DNA from 3 places in the Pseudomonas sp. Os17 genome. Region 2 is predicted to be linked to each of the others. Evidence: predicted binding sites of a transcription regulator. Region 2 holds the regulator's gene; each other region holds the start of a gene.
The links. The regulator sigma-54, encoded in region 2, starts transcription at its own class of promoters, with help from an activator protein. The targets are predictions, from matches to a motif close to ANTGGCATNNANNTTGCTNT.

Region 1: a site for sigma-54 is predicted at 1,510-1,529, ahead of flhA (flagellar biosynthesis protein FlhA). Genes of this name have one in related genera too.
Region 3: a site for sigma-54 is predicted at 1,302-1,321, ahead of flgB (flagellar basal body rod protein FlgB). Genes of this name have one in related genera too.

Annotation. Positions count from the first base shown of each region.
Region 1 is NZ_AP014627.1:1,849,372-1,851,625, reverse strand. Features, by position in the region: gene flhA (flagellar biosynthesis protein FlhA) at 1-1,310, opposite strand, end outside; gene flhB (flagellar biosynthesis protein FlhB) at 1,609-2,254, opposite strand, start outside.
Region 2 is NZ_AP014627.1:1,037,051-1,039,304, forward strand. Features, by position in the region: gene hpf (ribosome hibernation-promoting factor, HPF/YfiA family) at 1-291, opposite strand, end outside; gene POS17_RS04595 (RNA polymerase factor sigma-54) at 420-1,913, opposite strand; gene lptB (LPS export ABC transporter ATP-binding protein) at 2,096-2,254, opposite strand, start outside.
Region 3 is NZ_AP014627.1:5,129,179-5,131,432, forward strand. Features, by position in the region: gene flgD (flagellar hook assembly protein FlgD) at 1-390, opposite strand, end outside; gene flgC (flagellar basal body rod protein FlgC) at 406-849, opposite strand; gene flgB (flagellar basal body rod protein FlgB) at 853-1,260, opposite strand; gene cheR (protein-glutamate O-methyltransferase CheR) at 1,511-2,254, opposite strand, start outside.

The DNA of each region.
Region 1 (2,254 bases), 810 kb from region 2:
GCCAGGATCACCCCCATCAGCGTCAGGCGATAGGCGCTGGGCGCCAGGTCCAGGTTGTCGCGGATATGCACGGTGGGCATGAGGAAACCCAGGTCCTGGGAGAGCTTCTTGCGCACCCCCTTGATCCGCGCCAGCAACTGCCCACCCTGGTTGCGATCCACCAGGGGAATCAGGCGATAACCCACTTCCAGGCCGATCATGTCGATCGGAGTCACGTCGTCCCAGCCCAGCTCCTTGGTTTCCATGGCCCGGGCCGGAGACGGCAGCAGATCCTGCTGACGCTGGATCTCTTCCTGCGCCTTGAGCTTGACCAGATTCTGCTTTCTCCAGACCAGATACGCCGCGCCGCCGGCCACCGCCGCCAGGCTCAGGAAGGAGAAGTGCGGCATGCCCGGCACCAGCCCCATCACCGCCATCAACCCCGCCGCCACCGCCAGCGCCTTGGGCGAGGCGAACATCTGCCGGTTGATCTGCTTGCCCATCTCTTCGGAACCCGAAGCCCGGGTGACCATGATGGCCGCCGCGGTGGACAGCAACAGCGATGGCAACTGCGCCACCAAACCGTCACCGATGGTCAGCAAGGCGTAAACCTTGCCGGCATCGGCAAAGCTCATGTTGTGCTGGAAGATACCGACCGCCATGCCGCCGATCAGGTTGATGAAGAGAATCAGCAGACCGGCGATGGCGTCACCGCGGACGAACTTGCTGGCACCGTCCATGGAGCCGTAGAACTCGGCCTCCTGGGCCACTTCCAGACGGCGCAGCTTGGCCTGGTTCTGGTCGATCAGGCCGGCGTTCAAGTCAGCGTCGATGGCCATCTGCTTACCGGGCATGGCATCCAGGGTGAAGCGTGCGCTCACCTCGGAGATCCGTCCGGCACCCTTGGTCACGACCACGAAGTTGATGATCATGAGGATCGCGAAGACCACGATACCGACCACGTAGTTGCCGCCGATCACCACCTCACCGAAGGCCTGGATCACCTTACCGGCGGCGGCATGGCCCTCCTGGCCGTGAAGCATGACCACCCGGGTCGAGGCCACGTTGAGCGCCAGACGCAACAGCGTCGCCACCAGCAGGATGGTGGGGAACACGGCAAAGTCCAACGGCCGCAGGGCATACACGCAAACCAGCAGGACCACGATCGACAGGGCGATGTTGAAGGTGAAGAACACGTCCAGCAGGAACGCCGGCACCGGCAGCATCATCATGGCCAGCATGACCAACAGCAGCACCGGTACACCCAGGTTGCCTCGACCGAGGTCAGCCAGGTTACTGCGAGCCGTGCTGATTAACTGAGAGCGATCCACCGATTTACCCCGTTCCGTAAAGCAAACTTTTGACGCCTGAAGCGGCACGGGGCTGCTACTGCAAGAAGCCTTCCAACTTTGCCGCAGAGCGTGATCGCGCCCTGAACCTGAAGGAATCCGGGTGTCGACGGACAAGATCGCGAGGCCACCCTCATGGGCAAGAGGGACGACGCAGGTCAGCTGCAGGAGCCAGGGTTACAAGGCCAGATAATGGCAATTAGCCATTTTTCTGACTGAATCAGGTCCCGTTCGCCGATAAAGCCGCGCCCGGTCGATGCCCGCCCCTGGATACCCGTACCTAGAGAGGCTCCACCGGGCCGCCGGGGGATTGCTTGCCGGACGTGTCACGCCGCAAGTCTGGCGGAATCGGCAGATCCTTGAGCGGATCGGGGCGCTTGCCCTTGCCCGCGCGATGCTGACGGATCTGGTAGACGTAGGCCAGGACCTGAGCCACCGCCAGGTACAGGCCCGCCGGGATCTCTTCCTCAAGTTCGGTGGAGTAGTAGATCGAACGCGCCAGCGCCGGGGATTCCAGCAGCATCACTTCATGGGCCACGGCAATTTCGCGGATCTTCAAGGCCAGAAAATCGCTGCCCTTGGCCAGCAGCACTGGCGCCCCGCCCTTCTCGGCGTCGTACTTGAGAGCCACGGCGTAGTGGGTCGGGTTGGTGATGACCACGTCGGCCTCGGGAATCGCGGCCATCATCCGCCGCTGGGACATCTCGCGCTGAGTCTGGCGAATCCGCTGCTTGACCTCGGGCCGCCCCTCCTGATCCTTGTGCTCGTCACGCACTTCCTGCTTGGTCATCAGCAGTTTCTTGTGGGCCTGATACATCTGCACCGGCACATCCACCGCGGCGATCAGGATCAGCCCGCACGCCATCCACAAGGTACTCCAGCCCACCACCTGGACGCTGTGGATGATCGCCAGCTCGAGGGGTTCG
Region 2 (2,254 bases):
TTGGAGAAGGTGGAGTTGCTTTTCCTTATGCTTTTTCAGTTGGCGGTCAAGCTTGTCCGTGAGCAGGTCGATTGCGGCATACATATCGTCATGTTCTGCATTGGCGACGACCTCCCCACCGTGGATGTGCAGGGTGGCTTCGATTTTCTGCTTCAGTTTCTCGACGGCCATGGTGACCTGCACATTGGTAATCTTGTCGAAATGCCGCTCCAGCCGGTCGAGTTTTTCGCCGATGTAAGCGCGCAGAGGTTCAGTCACTTCGAGTTGGTGTCCACTGATGTTGACTTGCATACAGCTTCTCCTTCGTTGCCAGTGCATAACGCGGCAGGCTGAGGTGCCTGCCACCTAGACCATGCCTGCAACCAGCTGGCTCAGCCAGCTTGCAGGCACACTCCGAAACGCTGTGGCCGGCCCGGCGGTTACATCAACCGCTTCCGTTCGCTGGAAGGCGCGATCCCAAGGGATTCGCGGTACTTGGCGACGGTCCGGCGGGCTACCTGAATGCCTTGTGCCTCCAGTAAACCAGCGATCTTGCTGTCACTCAACGGCTTTTTCTGATTTTCCGCAGCCACCAGTTTTTTGATGATCGCGCGGATTGCCGTGGACGAGCATTCGCCGCCTTCCGAGGTGCTGACGTGGCTGGAGAAAAAGTATTTCAGTTCATATATGCCCCGGGGGGTATGCATGAATTTTTGCGTGGTCACCCGGGAAATCGTTGATTCGTGCATGCCGACCGCTTCGGCAATGTCATGCAGAACCAGGGGTTTCATGGCTTCGTCGCCATATTCGAGGAAGCCCCGTTGGTGCTCGACGATCTGGGTGGCCACTTTCATCAGGGTTTCGTTGCGGCTCTGCAGGCTCTTGATGAACCAGCGGGCTTCCTGCAACTGATTGCGCATGAAGGTGTTGTCGGCGCTGGTGTCGGCGCGGCGAACAAAACCGGCGTACTGTGCGTTGACCCGCAGGCGTGGCACGGATTCCTGGTTCAGCTCCACCAACCAGCGCTCGTTGTCCTTGCGCACGATGACGTCCGGAACCACGTACTCGGCTTCGCTGGATTCGATCTGCGAGCCGGGACGCGGGTTGAGACTTTGCACCAGTTCGATGACCTGGCGCAGTTCGTCTTCCTTGAGCTTCATGCGACGCATCAACTGGCTGTAGTCGCGACTGCCCAGGAGGTCGATGTAATCGCTGACCAGGCGCTGGGCCTCGCTCAGCCAGGGAGTTTTCGCCGGCAGCTGGCGCAACTGCAGGAGCAGGCATTCGCCCAGATTGCGTGCGCCGATGCCGGCAGGTTCGAATTGCTGGATGCGATGCAGGACGGCTTCGATCTCGTCCAGCTCGATGTCCAGCTCCGGATCGAAGGCCTCGAGGATCTCCTCAAGGGTTTCGTCCAGGTAGCCCTGATTGTTGATGCAATCGATCAGGGTCACGGCGATCAGGCGATCGGTGTCCGACATCGGGGCCAGGTTCAGTTGCCAGAGCAGGTGGCTCTGCAGGCTTTCTCCGGCCGATGTGCGAGTGGTGAAGTCCCACTCGTCGTCATCGCTGCTGGGCAGGCTGCTGGCGCTGGTCTGGTAGACGTCTTCCCAGGCGGTATCCACCGGCAACTCGTTGGGGATGCGTTCGTTCCATTCGCCTTCCTCGAGGTTGTCCACCGTGGGGGCGGTTTCCTGGTAGGAGGGTTCCTGGATTTCGGTATTGGGTTTGGACTCGGTGTTGTCGGCCAGGGGGTCGCTGTTGTCGAAGTCGTCGCCGTCTTCCTGGCGTTCGAGCATCGGATTGGACTCCAGGGCTTCCTGGATTTCCTGTTGCAGGTCCAGGGTCGACAATTGGAGCAGGCGGATGGCCTGTTGCAGCTGCGGTGTCATCGTCAGCTGCTGGCCCATTCTCAGGACTAGCGATGGTTTCATGGCAGGGGCTTAACACCTTATTTGCCGGCGCACATGCGCCATCCACTACAGGGCGCCGAAGCGCCAAACATAAGCAAATTATATGCCTGAAACTGAAGTGTTTGCCTAGAGCGCTGTAACAATAAAGTTTGTGGGGATTTATCGTTTGCGGCGCTCTGGCGTCTGGCCCGACACCTCAGCCGTTACAGGCGGAACTCATGGCCCAGATAGACTTCCTTGACCAGTTCGTTGGCCAGGATGGTCTCGGAGTCGCCCTCGGCGATCAGTTGCCCGTCATTGACGATATAGGCAGTCTCACAGATGTCCAGGGTTTCCCGGACGTTGTGGTCAGTGATCAGTAC
Region 3 (2,254 bases), 2.8 Mb from region 2:
CATGCTCTTGCTGGTGTCAACCTGGGTAGTGCCGGTCTGCACGATCACCGAACGGCCCACCAGGGACGAAGCCTGCAACGCCTGAGACGACTTGTAGTTGCCCGTGATCGAGTTCACCGAGCTATTGAGGGTGGTAATCCCTTCCAGGGTGGAGAACTGCGCCAACTGGGCAACGAACGCACTGTTGTCCTGAGGATCCAGCGGGTTCTGGTTGTTCAGCTGGGTCACCAGCAGCTTGAGGAACGCATCCTTGCCCAGGGACTGCTTGCCAGTGGTGCTGTTGGTAGCGGCCGCCAGGCCGTCGGCACTGGTAGTGGTCGTGGTTTTCTTTGACGAGTTGGCCAATACGTCCTTGAGGGACGGGCCGCTGGTGGTGTCAGTAACGCTCATTGGCTTCGCCCCTTATCACTGACCGAGGGTCAGGACCTTCTGCATCATGGTTTTGGCGGTGTTCATCATTTCAGCGTTGGTCTGGAACGAGCGGCTGGCGGAAATCATGTCGGCCATTTCTTCCACCACGTTGACGTTGGGGTAGTAGACATAACCCTTGGCGTCGGCGGCCGGATGGTTCGGTTCGTAGCGAGCTTCCAGATTGCTCTGGTCTTCCACCACGCCCAGCACCTGCACGCCCTGGCCTGCGGCGTCCTGGTTCTGGAACAGCGAATCGCTGCCGCCACTCTGGGCACCCTGGAACATGGTGGCGAATACCGGATGACGCGCGCGATAGGTCTGGTCGATGCTCGACGACACGCTCTCGGCGTTGGCGATGTTACTGGCGACGGTGTTCAGACGCGTGGTCTGAGCGCTCATGCCACTACCGGCAATATTGAAAACACTGGCGAGGGACATGGATTACTCTCCGCGCAGGGCTGCTACCAGCCCTTTGAATTTGCTGTTGAGCAGCGTGAAGCTGGCCTGGAAGTCCACCGAGTTCTGCGCATAGCTCGATTGCTCCAGCTGGGCGTCCACGGTGTTCTGGTCGATCGAAGGCTGCATCGGGGTCCGATACAGCAGCGACTCGTCGCCACTGCTCAGGCCCTGGGCTTCGATGTGCCGGGTGTTGGTCATGTTCAACGCGAAGGTGCCGTTCTTGACCTTTTCGTTCTGCTCGGCGAGCACGGCGGAAAAGTCCAGATCCCGAGCCTTGTAGTTCGGGGTGTCGGCGTTGGCGATGTTGTTGGCCAGCACTTCGGCGCGCTTGGCGCGAAAGCCAAGAGCCTGTTCGTGGATACCGAGCGCTTTATCGAAGCTGATGCTCATGTCGGAAACCTTTGGGTGACCTGATTTTTCGTAATCTGGCTTTAGCAAGCTACGTGCCAAGTCCTTAAGCCCCGTAAATCAAGGCTTTGCCGACAGCGGCAAGACGGCAATGCCAGAAAAGCGGCAATGGCCTTCCGCGAATCGCCGGCAAAGCGGCAAGCGCCCTGCCGCATTTGCCACTGTTTGCAAGAAACTGACGCGCACAAAAAAGGAGGCCTGATGGCCTCCTTTTCGCTGCTGCAACTGTTGATCACTTCGCCTGGTAGATGATCCCCGGGCTGCATTGCACCATCTGGTAATGGTCCGGCAGGCCATTGAGCGCTTCGGAAGCCCCCAGAAACAGATAACCGCCAGGTTTCAGAGTGCTGTGAATGCGCATCAGGATGTCCTTCTTGACCTCGGCCGAGAAGTAGATCAGCACATTGCGGCAAAACACGACATCGAACTTGCCCAGACTGGCATAGCTGTCCAGCAGGTTGAACGAGCGAAACTCCACTCGACTCTTGATCGGCGCCTTGACCACCCAGCGTCCCGGCCCCTTGGGGTCGAAATAACGCTGCAGACGCTCGGCAGAAAGCCCGCGCCCAATTGCCAGGCTGTCATATTCGCCGGTCTTGCAGTTGTTGAGCATGGTTCCAGACAGGTCGGTGGCAACGATCTGCACCCCCATCTTCAACTGGCCCATGTTGCTGCGCTCGAACTCATCGATGGACATCGACAACGAATAGGGTTCCTGTCCCGACGAGCAAGCCGCCGACCAGATCCGCAAACGCTGGTTGGGGCTGGCCTTGATCGCTTCGGGAAGCACCTTGTTCTTCAATACTTCGAAGGGATAGGTGTCACGAAACCACAAGGTTTCGTTGGTCGTCATCGCGTCCACCACCATCTCGCGCAATCCGCTGCGCGGCTGGGTCTGAATCCGCTGAACCAGCTCACCCAAGGTTTTGAGACCTTGCTGCTCCATCAGTTTGTTGAGACGGCTCGAGACGAGATA